2 regions of the Carnobacterium sp. GW821-FHT04C06 genome follow, and region 2 is predicted to be linked to the other one. Evidence: predicted binding sites of a transcription regulator. Region 2 holds the regulator's gene; the other holds the start of a gene.

Region 1 (8,223 bases), on a different contig from region 2:
TGGATTAGTTTTTTCAAAAAAAATATTTTCACAAAACTTCTTTAATCCTTTTGTTGCAAATTTTTTAACCTATTTCTTTTTATTTTTAACCTGTTTTTTACTCTGTTACCTTATTTACCGTATTTTAGGAAAATATACAAATAAAATTGGTCTTTTAAGTTTAACAATTATTTTTTTAACACATCCAATCTTTGCAGAACAGTTTAACTTTATACTTCAAAGTTTTGAGGTATCACTTGCAATGTTTTTTATTGTCCTTGCTTTATTATTAACTTATTTTTCTATAGAAACAAAAAAAATACTCTTCGCTTTACCTGCTATTATTTTAGTTTCATGGGCATTTTTAACCTACCAATCTCTACTTTTATTCTATATTGCAGGTGCAATAGCTAGCGTACTACTTATTTTGCATGTCCAGCAAAATGAAACTAGTGATTTTAAATTAATGGACTACTGTTTTATTATTTTAAAATATTTAATTGTCTTTGTAGGTTCGTTAATTTTAGCTAAAGCTTTAATTTATTTAAATAGTAAATTGATAACTACCGCTGGATCTGCTTACCTTAGCCAACAAATACTTTGGGGGAAATTACCTCTAGATGATATTTTAGATCGAATTACTACTCAAATAAAAATTGCTGTCTTAGGTAAGGGACTTTTTTATAATTATAGTTTTTTACTTACAATTTTATTAACAGTTCCCATTTTAATTTCTAAGATTATCAAAAAGGTTCATTTTATTTACCTTGAAATATTTTGTTTAGCTCTTTTATATTTATCTCCATTCTTATTAACAATATTTATAGGAAATGCGGAAGCTATTCGTGCACAAATGCCGACTGTTCAATTTGTGATAGCTTTTAATTTTTACTATGTGTTATTGCATTTTAAAAATAACATTCTTCAAAAAATTCTGTTTATCGTTAGTATCATAATAGCATTCCAACAAAGTACTACAACTGCTAATTTACTTTACTCAGAACATGTAAAATTTAATGAAGATGTTACTTTTGCTAACCGTATCAATACTCAACTAGACTCTCTAGGAATAAATAATCCTTCTGACTATTCATTACTTATTTTGGGTGCACATACACCAAAATCGTCCGCACTTATTCCTGGAGAATCACTTAGTCATTCATTCTTTGCATGGGATATTGGAACAACTTATGGAACCAGTATCCGAACTGTTGGTTTTATGAACACTCTAGGGTATCCATTTAAGTTGCCTAATGAAAATGATGCTATTTTAGGTTCAACAATAAGAGAAGAACTCTCTAATTTCCCATCAAAAAATAGTATAAAAATAGTTGATAAAACAATCTTTATAAAACTTTCAGACGATTAATTTATTCAATAAAATAAGCCCCAGTTCAAAATATTGAATGGGGGCTTATTTTTATATCCAGAAAAGAATAAATCTATTTTTTTAAATATACCATACTAACTTCTTTATAAACCTCAATCATATCCAAGTAATTATCTACACCCACATATTCATTCACTTGATGGGGCGTTTCATTTCCTGGTCCAAAAACAATAATTGGGAAAGTATTTTTTGCTTTAATAAATTCAGCTGCATCTGTCGTTCCAGACATACCAAGTAATGGTACTTTTTGCCCTGTCTTTGTTTCAGCAATTTTTTGAGCAATGTGGGCAATATCTGAATCTCGTTCACTTTTAACAACTAATTTGTTGGCTTCAATCGTTAGAGTGAGATTGCATTCTTTTTCCTTATTCAAATCCTCAATTATTTCATTTAATTTTTCTATTGTCTTTTGATTATCGTATTCAGGAATTGTACGAATATTACCTTCTAACGTTGCTTTTTCTGGAATACTATTGATTTGTTCTCCGCCAGATATCATCGTAACATTGTAAATAAAATCACCTAGTACATCATTTGTATAAACTGTTTTTCTAAATTCATGATTCGCTTTAGTGTAAAATTCAACTAAATAATCGATTGCATTAATACCCAATTTTGGCATTGAACTATGAGAGCTTTTACCTTTAGACGCTACGCTAAAATTAATTGAACCTTGATGTGTGTAAATGATACGGTATCCAGATGGTTCACCAATAATCATTGATGTTACATCATCTGCATAACCTTCTTTTGTTAATTGAGCTGCTCCAAGCTCTCCAACTTCTTCTCCGACGGTAGCTAATAATTTTATTTTACCATTCAATTCGGTTTTTTCTTCCACCAGTTCAATCATTGCGATGATCATTGCAGCTAGCCCACTCTTCATATCGCAAGAACCTCGACCATAAATTTTTCCATCTCGCTCATCTGCTTTAAAAGGATCTGTCGTCCAGTCTGCTAGATTACCTGGCGCTACAACATCCATATGTCCTGAAAATGCCAATACTTTTGATGTGCCGTTTCCAATCTCAGCTACTAAATTATTTCTATCTGTATCATATGCTACTTGTTTTGTTGAAATTTTATATTCTTTGAATAAATCAGCTAAATAATCAGCTACAGCCTTTTCGTTACCATTAACTGATTCTATATCAATAATATCTTTTAATATTTGAATTTTTTTTGATTTTTCCATAGAGCATTCCTTCTTTCTTTTAATAATTTAATCATAGACTTAATAACATGCGTTTGCAATCATAAACCCTCAGAAATAAAAAAGAAGAAACCTTTAATTAAAGGTTTCTTCTTTAGTTTTTTACATCATGCCGCCCATCATACTTGGGTCCATTCCAGGGGCCATTGGTGGCATGTCTGGAGTTGGTTGGTCAGCAACAACTGCTTCTGTTGTCAATAACAATGCTGCTACACTTGCTGCATTTTGCAAAGCAGAGCGAGTCACTTTAGTTGGATCTACGATTCCAGCTTCAACCATGTTTACCCATTCACCATTCGCTGCATTAAAACCAATACCTAAATCAGCATGTTTTAATTTATCCACAATTACCGAACCTTCAAGTCCAGCATTGGTTACGATTTGACGTAATGGTTCTTCTAACGAACGTAGGACAATTTTAATTCCTGTTGCTACGTCGCCTTCTGCTTCAATTTCAGCCACTTTAGCTTGTACATTCACTAAAGCCGTTCCACCACCTGCTACGATTCCTTCTTCAACAGCAGCACGTGTTGCATTCAAGGCATCTTCAATGCGTAATTTACGTTCTTTTAATTCAGTTTCAGTAGCTGCTCCAACTTTAACAACAGCTACCCCTCCTGAAAGTTTTGCTAAACGTTCTTGTAATTTTTCTTTATCAAATTCTGAAGTCGTTTCAGCTGCTTGTGATTTGATGATAGCTACACGTTGTTGGATGGCTTCTTTTGCTCCGGCTCCTTCAACAATTGTAGTCGCATCTTTTGTTACTACAGCTTTTCCTGCATGACCTAATTGATCAATTGTTGTATCTTTCAATTCTAATCCTAGATCTTCTGTAATAACAGTACCACCAGTTAAAATTGCAATGTCTTCTAACATCGCTTTGCGACGATCACCAAATCCAGGAGCTTTAACTGCAACAACATTAAACGTACCGCGTAATTTATTTAAAACAAGTGTTGGTAAGGCTTCACCATCCACATCATCCGCAATAATTAACAATGGACGACCTTGTTGTAGAATTTGTTCCAACAAAGGCAAGACATCTTGAATATTTGAGATTTTTTTATCTGTAATCAAAACATATGGATTTTCTAAAACAGCTTCCATTTTATCATTGTCTGTTACCATATATTGAGATAAATACCCACGGTCAAATTGCATTCCTTCAACAACGTCCAATTCGGTCTCGATTCCTTTTGATTCTTCAATTGTAATCACGCCGTCATTGCCAACTTTTTCCATGGCTTCTGCAATTAACGAACCGATTTCGTCATCACCAGAAGAAATGGCTGCTACTTGTGCAATCGCTTCTTTTGAATCGACTACTTTTGAAATCGCATGTAATTCTTCAACTGCTGCTTTGGTTGCCAATTCAATTCCACGACGAATACCGACTGGGTTAGCTCCTGCAGTAACATTTTTTAATCCTTCTCGAACAATTGCTTGTGTTAAAACAGTCGCTGTTGTTGTTCCGTCACCAGCAATATCATTTGTTTTTGAAGCAACTTCTGAAACAAGTTTTGCTCCCATATTTTCGAAATGATTTTCTAATTCGATTTCTTTTGCAATCGTCACACCATCATTTGTAATCAAAGGTGATCCGAATGATTTTTCTAAAACAACGTTACGTCCTTTAGGTCCTAATGTTACTTTAACTGTGTCTGCCAAAATGTCTACTCCACGAAGCATTGCGCCACGTGCGTCTTCTGCAAATTTAATATCTTTAGCCATTATTTTTCACCTCATAATTTTTTATTTTTATTGTTACCCAACGATTGCTACTAAATCGTGTTCTTTTAAGACTAAATATTCTTTTCCATCATATTTAACTTCAGTTCCTGCATATTTTTCAAATAGTACAACGTCTCCAACTTTAACAGCCATCTCGACCTTAGTACCATTTTCTAAAATACGACCTTCACCAACTGCGATAATCGTCCCTGTTTGAGGTTTTTCCTGCGCTGAACCTGGTAAAACGATCCCACTAACAGTTTTTTCTTCCTCTTTAGCAACTTCTATCATGACACGATCTCCTAATGGTTTTAACACGTAAATCCCTCCATTTATTTATCTTTTTGTTTCTATTAGCACTCATATACAAAGAGTGCTAACTCACTTCTTTATCTTAATCAAAATTTGGATAGAATGCAAGTATTTTGTTAACTTTTTTTCTCCTTTCACTCCTTACTATTTGCAAATCATTGGGATTTCTTTTATTTTGATTTTGTTTTTTTTATTTCCAAAACATACACTATGGCAAGTGTGGTATACTGTATACTGAATTTGTTTTTTCAGCGGATAAAACCACTATTTCTCGTCATAAAGGAGTCTTGATTATGCACCTAAAAAAAATGACTCAATCTGACTTTGATGATTTTCTCTCTTTATCAATTTTGGATTACGCAAAAGATAAAGTAGCAGCTGGAACCTGGTCTGGTGATGAGGCTATTGCGCTTGCAACGACAACTTTCAACGAGCTTCTACCTAAAGGCATTCATACTGAAAACGAGTTTTTATTTTCAATAATTGAACCTTCACTTTCAAGTAAGGTTGGTTATTTATGGTTTCACGCTCATCACGATAAAACTGGAAAATCAGCATTTATTTATGATTTCGTTATTTTTGAACCTTTTAGAGGAAAAGGCTATGGCACAAAAGCAATAGAGACACTTATAAAAGAAATAAAAACAATACATTTTGATAAAATTAGTTTACATGTATTTGGTCATAATGAAGTTGCTCTTTCGCTATACAAAAAAATGGGCTTTGTTACAACAGACATTAATATGACAAGGTACCTATAGTTATGACAAGATGAATTTTAGAAATGAGGTTTAAAATGAAAAACTCAGCAATTACACTTTTGGTCACCTATGTTATCGCTCAAACGTTGCCCGCTCTTTTAGGGAGTTTGGTTCCAAGTAATGCCAAAACATCGGTCATCATCTACTCAACTATCGCTTGCTTTATACTAGGAAGTTTAGTTATGATACTTTTAAATAAGAAGTTTCCTATCAAAAATAGTTTGACTATTCAACCTTCTGTTTCAAAGGGACAAGTTTTATCGTGGGGCTTTATAGGAATGTTTTTAGCTATTTTTGTTCAAATAACTGCAAATTTAATCGAACAAGCCGTTTTAAAAATTCCCCCCGGTTCTGCTAATACACAATACATTATTGAAATCATAAACAAGTATCCTTTATTCTTAATTACTGGCGCTATCTTTGCTCCGATTCTTGAAGAATTTGTATTTAGGAAAGTTATTTTCGGCTTTTTCTATGATTTAACCGGTGTTGTTGGTGCTGCAGTTATTAGCTCATTACTCTTTGCCTTTATTCATATGGATGGACACATCTTGCTTTATTCAGCAATGGGATTTGTTTTTTGCTTCCTATATGTAAAAACAAAAAATATTGCTACTTCGATAATTGCACATATGTTAATGAATACATTAGTATTTATTTCTCAGATGGTGCTACTAAAATAAGTTGCTTTGTTGTTAGTTAACAAAGGAGCATAGAAAGGAAATCAATAATGAGTAAAAATAGTTTTCTAACTCAAATCATTTTCAACTATGTAATGGCTGCTGTTTTTATTTGGTTCACGATTGATTTTGTTAAAAGTACAGGCTGGGGATTCTTTTCAATTCTTTGTGTAGTGATTGCAACAAATGATTTTGTTCGAGGAACTAAAATGTTACAGTTATTTTTGAAAATAACAAACCATAATAAAGACTAAAAAAACGTTGAGAAAGAATTCTTTCTCAACGTTTTTTTAATCTTCTAAATCAAGGATGTCATTATTACCTGTATAATGATCTAAGAAATAAATCAATGTTTGCAATTCATTTGTTAAATCCACATTTTGAACGCGAATATGATCTGGAACTGAGATTCTCAGTGGGGTGAAGTTCATAATGCCTTTTACACCAGCATCTACTAATTCATTCACAGTTTCTTGAGCTACAGGTGCTGGGACAGTTAAAATGACAACTTCAATCTGTTGTAGTTTCAATTGCTCAATCATCTCACTCATTGGATAAACTGGTACTCCACTTGCAATCGTTCCAACAATCTCTTCATTTACATCAAAGGCTGCACTAATTCTAGTGTTATTGCTTTGATGGAAATTATAATTTAATAAGGCATGGCCTAAGTTCCCTACTCCAATTAAAGCGACATTGGTCAAACGATCTTGATTCAATGTTTTACTAAAGAAGTTCAATAGATCTTCAACATCATATCCATAGCCTCTTTTTCCTAATGCACCAAAATAAGAAAAGTCTCTTCTGATTGTTGCGCTGTCAACTTTGACTGCATCGCTCAGTTCAGTAGAAGAAACACGATCTTTTCCAGCGTCATGTAAGAAACGTAAGTAACGGTAATATATAGGCAAACGTTTTGCCGTTGCCTTAGGTATCTTTTGATTTGGCATCTTTCTTTCCCCCAACATTTTATAGTATCTTGATTTTAAAAAGTTATTGTTTTTTTTCACAAAACTATTTTAAAAGAATTTACTTCACAATCATTAAGTAATCACCAAGCATTATCATTATAGCATTTTTTCTATATTATACTACTTTTTTGCTCAAATAATTTCTTAATTTGTTAGGATTATTGATTGATAATTCAAATGAATTCACAAGCGTTATATTGTGAATGATTTCGCTAGTTAGATTCACTTAATTTTTCTTGTGATTTCAATTTCAACACACTGCTAAATTGTGCTACACTAGGAAGGTAGAAGATGAAGTGAGGGAATGAAAATGATTTTATTACAAACACAATCCGTTGCACGTTATTTTGGTGCAGATGTGCTTTTTGAAAATATTCAATTAGAAATACAAGACAATGCCAGAATTGCTTTAGTAGGTCGTAATGGTGCTGGAAAATCAACTTTATTAAAAATAATTGCAGGAATTGAAGAACCTGATGCTGGTCGCTTATCTAAAGGAAAGACGGTTACAATTGGTTATTTGGCTCAACACTCAGGCTTAGATTCGGATAAAAGTATCTGGGATGAGATGTTGACTGTTTTTGAACCCATCATTCAAATGGAAGCCAAAATGCGTCACTTAGAAGAACAATTAGGAGAACCATCCTTACTAGAAAATGCCGATGCTTACCAAAAAGTTTTAGATTCCTATGACCAGTTGCAGCATGATTTTAATGAAGCAAACGGCTTTGGTTATGAAGCTGAAATTCGTTCTGTGTTACATGGATTCAATTTTTTTGAAGCGGACTATTCAAAAAAAATCACGCAACTTTCTGGCGGACAAAAAACGCGATTAGCTTTAGCTAAATTATTATTAGAAAAAAGAGATTTGCTGATTTTGGATGAACCCACCAACCATTTAGACATCGCTACCTTAAGTTGGTTGGAAAACTATCTACAAACCTATCAAGGTGCACTTTTGATTGTTTCTCATGACCGTTACTTTTTAGACAAAGTTTCTCGTGAAGTTTATGAAATAAGTCGCCAAAAAATGACCCACTATAAAGGCAACTATACAAATTACCTCACTCAAAAGGCAGCAAATTTAGAACGTGAGTGGAAAGAGTTTGAAAAGCAACAAGTTGAAATCTCAAAACTAGAAGATTTTGTCAGTCGGAATTTAGCCCGCGCCTCTACGACAAAACGT
Region 2 (8,223 bases):
TGGCTTTTTCTTCTTTAATCTGTATTAAATTATTTGTTGTCGTCTACTTCTTCAAAATCAGCATCGACTACATCATCAGCGCCACCTTGAGCAGCTTCTGGGTTTTCTTCTGCTTGTTGTTGTGCAGCTTGTTCATATAGTTTAACTGTTAATGCTTGAACGATTTCGTTAAGAGCATCGCGTTTTGTTTTCATTGCTTCGATGTCGTTTGCTTCAACAGCCGCTTTTAATTCATCGCGTGCTTCTTCTGCTTTTTTAACTTCGTCAGCATCTACTTTGCCTTCTAATTCAGTTAATGTTTTATCAACTGAGAATAACAATTGGTCTACATCATTACGTAAATCAACTTCTTCTTTACGAGCTTTATCTGCTTCAGCATTTGCTTCCGCGTCTTTTACCATACGATCGATTTCGTCGTCTGATAAGCCTGATGAAGATTTGATTGTAATTGTTTGTTCTTTACCAGTCCCCATGTCTTTTGCACGTACGTTTACGATACCATTTTTATCGATATCAAAAGATACTTCGATTTGTGGAACGCCACGTGGTGCTGCTGGAATATCTGTTAATTGGAAACGACCTAATGTTTTGTTATCTGCTGCCATTGGACGTTCACCTTGTAATACGTGTACATCTACTGCTGGTTGGTTATCTGCTGCAGTTGAGAATACTTGAGATTTTGAAGTTGGGATTGTTGTGTTACGGTCAATTAATTTAGTGAACACGCCACCCATTGTTTCAATACCAAGTGATAATGGAGTTACGTCAAGTAACACGATATCTTTAACGTCACCAGTGATAACGCCACCTTGGATTGCTGCACCCATCGCTACAACTTCATCTGGGTTAACTGATTTATTTGGTTCTTGATTTGTTTCTTTTTTAACAGCTTCAACAACTGCTGGAATACGAGTTGATCCACCGACTAAGATCACTTCATCAATTTCGCTTGCTGATAAACCAGCATCTTTAAGAGCTTGACGAACTGGACCTTTCGTACGATCTACTAAGTCATGTGTTAATTCATCAAATTTAGCACGAGTTAAGTTCATTTCTAAGTGTAATGGACCTGCTTCGCCTGCTGTGATAAATGGTAAGCTGATTTGAGTTGAAGTTACACCTGATAAATCTTTTTTCGCTTTTTCAGCTGCATCTTTCAAACGTTGAACGGCCATTTTGTCGTTTGATAAGTCAATGCCGTTTTCTTTTTTGAATTCTGCAACCATGTAATCGATGATTTTGTTATCAAAGTCATCTCCACCTAGTTTGTTGTCACCAGCTGTTGACAATACGTCAAACACGCCGTCACCTAATTCAAGGATAGATACGTCAAAAGTACCGCCACCTAAGTCAAATACTAATACTTTTTCATCTTTGTCTGTTTTATCTAAACCGTAAGCTAATGCTGCTGCAGTTGGTTCGTTAACAATACGCTCTACTTCTAAACCAGCGATTTTACCAGCGTCTTTTGTTGCTTGACGTTGTGCATCATTGAAGTAAGCTGGAACTGTAATAACAGCTTTATCAACTTTTTCACCTAGATATTCTTCAGCAAATCCTTTTAAATATTGTAACGTCATAGCTGAAATTTCTTGTGGTGTATATTTTTTACCTTCAACTTCAACTGTATAACCGTCTTCACCAATATGGCGTTTAATAGAAGCAATTGTATTTGGGTTTGTTACTGCTTGACGTTTTGCAACTTCACCTACTTGGATTTCTCCGTTTTTAAATGATACTACTGAAGGTGTTGTGCGGTTTCCTTCTGGATTCGCAATAATTTTTGCTTCTCCACCTTCTAATACTGCTACTGCTGAGTTTGTTGTTCCTAAATCGATTCCGATAATTTTACTCATTTTAAATTCCCTCTTTACTAGTTATTTTTTAGTTTGTTCGCTGATAAAAATCAGCTTATCCGTTTTTTAGTTAAAACTTATTGTGACACAATAACCATTGCAGGACGCAATACGCGATCCTTCAAGATATACCCTTTTTGTAGAACGTTTACGACAGTATCTGTGGCTTGACCGTCTTCTGCCGGCACTGTCTGTACTGCTTGATGGAAATTTGGATCAAAGCTTTCACCAACTGGGTTAATCTCTTCAATTCCTTCACTTTTCAAGGCTGTTCTAAAGGTATTCATGACCATTTCTAAGCCTTTTTTTAAGCTTTCTCCTTGTTCATCACTCACCTCTATTGCCATCGCACGTTCCAAGTTATCAATCACTGGTAACAATTCTTTGGCAATGTCTTGTGAACGGTATTTCGCTGCGTCTTCGCGTTCTTTTTGATTACGCTTGCGCATGTTTGCCATTTCTGCTTGAATGCGTAGATAGCGATCTTCCATGTCACTAAAGGCTGCTTTTGCTTCAGTTAATTCATCCACTGGAGCTGTTTCTTGCTCGTCCTTTTCTGGTTCTTCAACGGAAGTGGCTTCATCTATTTCATCCATGCTTGCTTTGATTTCTTCATCTAATTTTTCTTCTTGGAAACTTTCATTTTTCTTGTTAGACACGACAAAATCTCCTTTTTAAATTATTTTTCCATTCCTTGGTAATAATCCATCATTTTCTGTGAAAGCTCATTTCTAAAAGCATCGACTAATCCAATCATTCTTGAATACGGCATACTCGTTGGTCCTAACAGAGCAATCGTTCCCGTTCCATGTCCCATTACACTATAAGTTGCTGTAATTAAACTAAAATCTTGAAACAAGGTATTCTCTAGCTCTTGCCCAATCCTGACTTCGATTCCTTCTTGATTTTGGGTAATCAGCGAGGCTAAACCTGAATCTTTTTCCATCAGTGTATAGATCGACTTAAATTTTTCGACATCAAGTGCATTTGAAAAATCTAAGATATTCATGCGACCTCCAACAAAGACTCGTTCTTTAGCTGCTTTCATGATGATGTCATCAAATACATCTAGAATTCCAGATGGCGTACGAACATACTTTTGAATCAGCTGTGGAATTTCTGTTTTTAGTTTTTGATAAACTAGAACCAGAGGATATCCAATCAATTCATCATTAAAGATTGCAACAATCTTTTCTAATTCGTAACTATTGATGTTTTTTGGCAAATTAAAAATTTGATTTTCAACGTGCCCTTTATCTGTTACCAAGATGGCCATTACTTGGAAATTACTTAATGGAACTAAGCGAAAACCAGTTAATTTACTGTCTTTCAACTCAGGACCTAACGTAATTGCCGTGTAACTGGTTAGGTTTGACAAAACTTCAGCAGATTGTGCAACGATTTCATCTAATTCATGAAACGGTGAATCAAAAGATGATTTTATTGTTGCTAAATCCTTTGAATTGACTTTGTCTGGGTGTACTAAATGATCCACATAGAAACGATAGCCTTTTATTGACGGAATCCGTCCAGAAGAAGAATGTGTTTTTTCAATGTAACCAAGCTCTTCTAAGCGCCCCATCTCATTACGGATCGTCGCTGAACTAAAATCTAGTCCTGCCTCACTCATCAAAGTTTTAGACCCAACAGGATTTCCAAAATCTGTATACAATCGAATAATTGATTTGAGAATCAGGATCTGTCTTTCTGTTAACATTTGGTTCACCTCTTTTTAGCACTTAACAACAACGAGTGCTAATACATTTATTAATTTAACAAATTAGTCAGACTTTGTCAACAATATTCCCTTATTTTTTTACGAGTTTTTCCCAAAAATAGTTAAAATCCTACTTAGTACCTAGAAAGCTCTACGTACTAAGCAGGATAAGCATTGTCACTCTTTGCTTACTGTTTTTCGACTTTTAAAAATTGATTGTTTTCAAAGTAACACATGTAGCAATTTTCTTGAGGATTGAGTAAAAGATCCTTCAGTACAAATGGAATATTATCTGGCATTCCTTGATTTTTAGAATCAAAAATCCAATCAATTTCTTTAAAGTCTAAAATTCCTTCTCTCGTAGCGATTGGTGTTGAAAAATATTCTTTTTCTGGTAACTCCGTTAGAAACAGGTGTAGGCCACCTGTGATTTCGTGATCTACGGTCCAAAGAAGTTTGCCGCCATAAAAAAGTTCACTTACGTCAATTGTTGTTTCTTCTTTTATTTCTCGAATCGCAGAATTTAATGGCGTTTCTCCCACTTCAATTTTTCCGCCAACTCCATTCCACCGCCCCATCCATGGATTTTTTTGTCGATTAAGTAGCAGGACTTTGGTGCCCTGTTTTAAAAAACATAATGTGTACCATTGCATAAATATGCCTTCTTTCATCTTTTAAGTTAACGATTATATAGTAGCTTTCATCATTAGTTCATTAACTTCTATTATATCGTATTTTATGTAATTAGAAATAAAAAAAGAAGAGATTTAGTTTCTCTTCTTTCATTAAATGGAGTTTCAATCTTTTTTAGCAAGATAACCCTGATAATCACCAAGATACATTGTTGTTTTTTTGGGGGTCAACTCTAATACATGAGTTGCCAATTTATTGATAAAATAGCGATCATGAGATACAAAGAAAATAGTTCCTTCAAAGTTAATTAATGATTTTTCCAACATATCTTTAGTTGCTAAATCTAAATGATTGGTTGGTTCATCTAAAATTAAAACATTTGGTTTTGCTAACATCAATTTAGCAAAAATTAATTTTCCTTTTTCACCACCGCTTAAATCTTTGATTCGTTTTTCAACATTTTCTTGCGTAAATAACAGGCTAGCCAATGTTTGTCTAACTGTTAAATCATCTTCCTCGGGAAATGTTTGACGCATTTCTTCCAATACAGTTAACTCAGGGGTTAATGATTGAAATTCTTGGTCATAGTAACCTATTTTAGTATTGCCTCCCCATTTTATTGAACCTTCAGCATAGGGTAATTCCTTAATAATTGATTTTAACAAGGTTGATTTGCCGACTCCATTACTACCTAATAAAGCAACCCGATCGCCTCGCTCTATTTTAAATTGAACATTTTCTAGTAATAACTCATTTGGTTTAACTGATAGTGCAACATCTTCAAGTGCTAGAACAGCTTTATGAGAAGGGTACTCCATTTCAAAATTTAAATAAGCACTTTTTAAAGAAGCTAGTGGGGCATCGATACGATCGATTCGATTTAGTTGTTTTTGTTTATTTTTAGCACTTTTAGCTGAGGTTGCTCGAACTATATGCTTTTCAACGTATGTCTCAAGACGTTTCACTTCTTTTTCTTGTTGCTTAAATCTTGACCAATGAAGTTGTTCATTTTTTTCTTTTTGACTGACATAGCTCGAATAATTCCCTTTGTAACGAGTGATTTGGTGTCTTTCCAACTCAACAACCGATTGGATAAATTTATCTAAGAAATAACGGTCGTGTGATACTACTAAAATAGCACCGCGATATTGAAACAGGAAATTCTCCAGCCATAAAATGGCTTCTAAATCCAAATGATTGGTTGGTTCATCTAAAACCAATAGATCAGGCTCTTCTAGTAATTGTTTGGCTAAAGACAATTTAGTCTTTTGTCCGCCACTTAATTGTTGGATTTTAGTTTCTTTTAAAGAATTGAATCCCATTCCTGAAATAATAGAATCAATTTTAGCTTCAAATTCATATCCACCAAGCATTGCAAAGGATTCCGTTTTTTGACCGTATTCAGTTAAAAGGGTCTCTAAATCTTGTGTTTCTGATTGGCTCATTTGAACTTCAAGCCGCTGTATTTCCTGTTGCAATTGAATCAATCCACTAAAAACCGTCGTTAATTCTTCTTTGATTGTATTTGTCATAGTCAAATCTGACATCTGCTTAACAAAACCAATTTTACGGTGTGGATTCCGATAAATTGATCCTTCACTTACTTCCATCTCATTCATTAATAAACTTAATAAAGTTGATTTTCCTGAACCGTTGACTCCAACTAATCCAATTTTTTCGCCTTCCTCAATTTTAAAGTTGATTTTATTTAAAATCGTGTTGCCATCGAAATATTTTGTTACAGAATTTAATTGTACTAACATTTGTTCATCTCCTAGTTAATTGTTTTTAAATGACTAGAGATGAGCAAGCCGATGATTATTTATTGCTTTTATCGAATAACTCATCTCAAAGGAGATTCGTCTTTCCACAATGAAGCAATGGTAAATTGTTCCCGATATTAAACACAAATTGAAGTTCAATTGTTGTTTTCATTCTTAAGCCCCCCTACTCATAGATTCTTCCTTATCTTAACTCGTTAAAATAGAAATAACAAGAATTGACATTTTTTAATGTGTTGATACTCTGAGGCAAAAAAAAAACTAAAACTCCCTGATTCAGGTAAGTTTTAGTCGTTATTTTTATTTAGGGCTGCTTAGTAAAAAAGCTTGGAAAACTTCATTTCCTAAAAATTTCCCTTTTTCTGTTAATCGAATTTTGTCAAGGGTAACTTCAAGCAACCCATCTGCTACAAGACTGTCGATAACCTCTTGATAGACTTCAAAAACGGACACCTGAAATTTATCAAAAAAGTGTTGAATTGAAACGCCTTCTAGTTTTCTCAATCCTAAAAACATTTCTTCTTCAATTTTTTCTTCAATCGATAATTGTTGGGTTCTTAAGATAGGCAACCGATTTTTTCTAAGGGGCTCTAAATACTGTTGAATCGGCCCGTTATTTTGATAACGGTGCCCTCCTAAATAACCATGAGCACCTGCACCAAACCCATAATATTTTTCATTTTTCCAATAAATTAAATTGTGCTGAGATTCATATCCAGGTAATGCATAGTTACTGATTTCATACTGTTTACGCCCTTTTTCAGCCATTAAATCGATCGCCATCTGATACATGTTCGCCTCTTCATCTTCAGTTGGCAACGGCAATTTCCCTTGTCGCATCAAATTGTAAAAAATCGTTTTATTTTCTAAAATCAATGAGTACGTAGAGTAATGTGGCAACTCTAATTCTAAAGCTTTTACTAAGCTATTGTTAAAATCAGCTTCTGTTTGGCCTGGCAGACGATAAATTAAATCAATACTAATATTTTCAAATCCTACTTGTCGTGCGTTCGCAATGGACTGATAGACATCCTTCACTTTATGAATACGTCCTATTTTTTTGAGTAAATCGTCATTGAAAGACTGAACCCCCATACTTAGACGATTGACACCATGATCATGTAGAACTTTCAATTTATCAACTGATAAATCTCCTGGATTGGCTTCAAAAGTAAATTCGTTTCCCATTTGAAAGGGAAGAATTTCTTTCATTCCAGTTAGCAATCGATCTAATTGTTTTTCATTTAAGGTAGTTGGCGTACCTCCACCAACATAGATAGTCTCAATTTTTTCATCTGGCGTTTGAGCCATTGTCAATTGCATTTCTCTTAAAAGCATTTCAACATATTCATCTACTGGTTGCCCTTCTAAAAAGACTTTATTAAAGTCACAGTAGAAACAAATATGTTCACAAAAAGGAATATGAATATAAGTTGCTGTCATGAGTTCACGTTCCTTTCCTTACTTTTCATTCTTAAAATAAGCTGCCGTATCCAGTTCATCTTGCTTTAATTGTGCGATTAAATCTACTACAGAATCAAATTTCAACTCTTCTCGCAAATAGTGGTGCCAAGAAACCGCAACGCGCTCGCCGTAGATATCTTCCTTAAAATCTAAAATATACACTTCAACAGTCATATCCCGGTTATCTCCAAAGGTTACGTTATAGCCAATTGAAGCCATCCCTAAATGCCACTGATTGCCTACCTTAATTTTCACAGCATAAACACCTACTCGTGGCAACCGTACTCCTGCATCTACTTCAATATTAGCTGTTGGAAAACCTAACAATCGACCTCTAGCATCTCCGTGAACGACTCTGCCAGGAATTTCATAGGCATAGCCTAACAATTCATTAGCTACTTCCATATTTCCATCTGCTAGTTCTTTACGAATGCGTGTTGAACTGATTTTTTCGTCATCTGACTCCTGCTTAGCAACTGTTACAACTTCAAAGCGATTGTCGGCGAAACGTGGCAATTGCTCCATATTAGCTACATCTTTTGGTCCATAAGTGTAATCAAAGCCTGCAACCACTACTTGAGCGTGCAGATCCACCATATATTGGTTCACAAATTCGATTGGCGATAAACTTGCAAAAGCTGAGGTGAATTCAATCACATAAAGGATATCAACACCTTGCGCTTCCATTAATTCTTCTTTTCTTTTAATTGTTGATAAATATTTCATTTGATCTGGATCGATTTTTTGAAATACGATGGATGGGTGTTGGTTA

What was found. Region 2 encodes HrcA, which represses chaperone genes, less so after heat shock. Its sites were predicted from a motif close to TTAGCACTCNNNNNNNNNGAGTGCTAA; they were not measured.
Region 1: a site for HrcA is predicted at 4,667-4,693, ahead of groES (co-chaperone GroES). Genes of this name have one in related genera too.

The regions. Positions count from the first base shown of each region.
Region 1 is NZ_JBWKTN010000002.1:20,463-28,685, reverse strand. It holds gene AC07SW_RS03450 (glucosyltransferase domain-containing protein) at 1-1,348, shown strand, start outside; gene AC07SW_RS03445 (ArgE/DapE family deacylase) at 1,422-2,564, opposite strand; gene groL (chaperonin GroEL) at 2,685-4,313, opposite strand; gene groES (co-chaperone GroES) at 4,347-4,631, opposite strand; gene AC07SW_RS03430 (GNAT family N-acetyltransferase) at 4,919-5,386, shown strand; gene AC07SW_RS03425 (CPBP family intramembrane glutamic endopeptidase) at 5,422-6,069, shown strand; gene AC07SW_RS03420 (YdiK family protein) at 6,117-6,320, shown strand; gene AC07SW_RS03415 (redox-sensing transcriptional repressor Rex) at 6,357-7,016, opposite strand; gene AC07SW_RS03410 (ABC-F family ATP-binding cassette domain-containing protein) at 7,348-8,223, shown strand, end outside.
Region 2 is NZ_JBWKTN010000005.1:42,092-50,314, forward strand. It holds gene dnaK (molecular chaperone DnaK) at 30-1,856, opposite strand; gene grpE (nucleotide exchange factor GrpE) at 1,934-2,515, opposite strand; gene hrcA (heat-inducible transcriptional repressor HrcA) at 2,536-3,573, opposite strand; gene AC07SW_RS09685 (NUDIX hydrolase) at 3,762-4,226, opposite strand; gene AC07SW_RS09690 (ABC-F family ATP-binding cassette domain-containing protein) at 4,371-5,969, opposite strand; gene hemW (radical SAM family heme chaperone HemW) at 6,288-7,430, opposite strand; gene ribF (riboflavin biosynthesis protein RibF) at 7,449-8,223, opposite strand, start outside.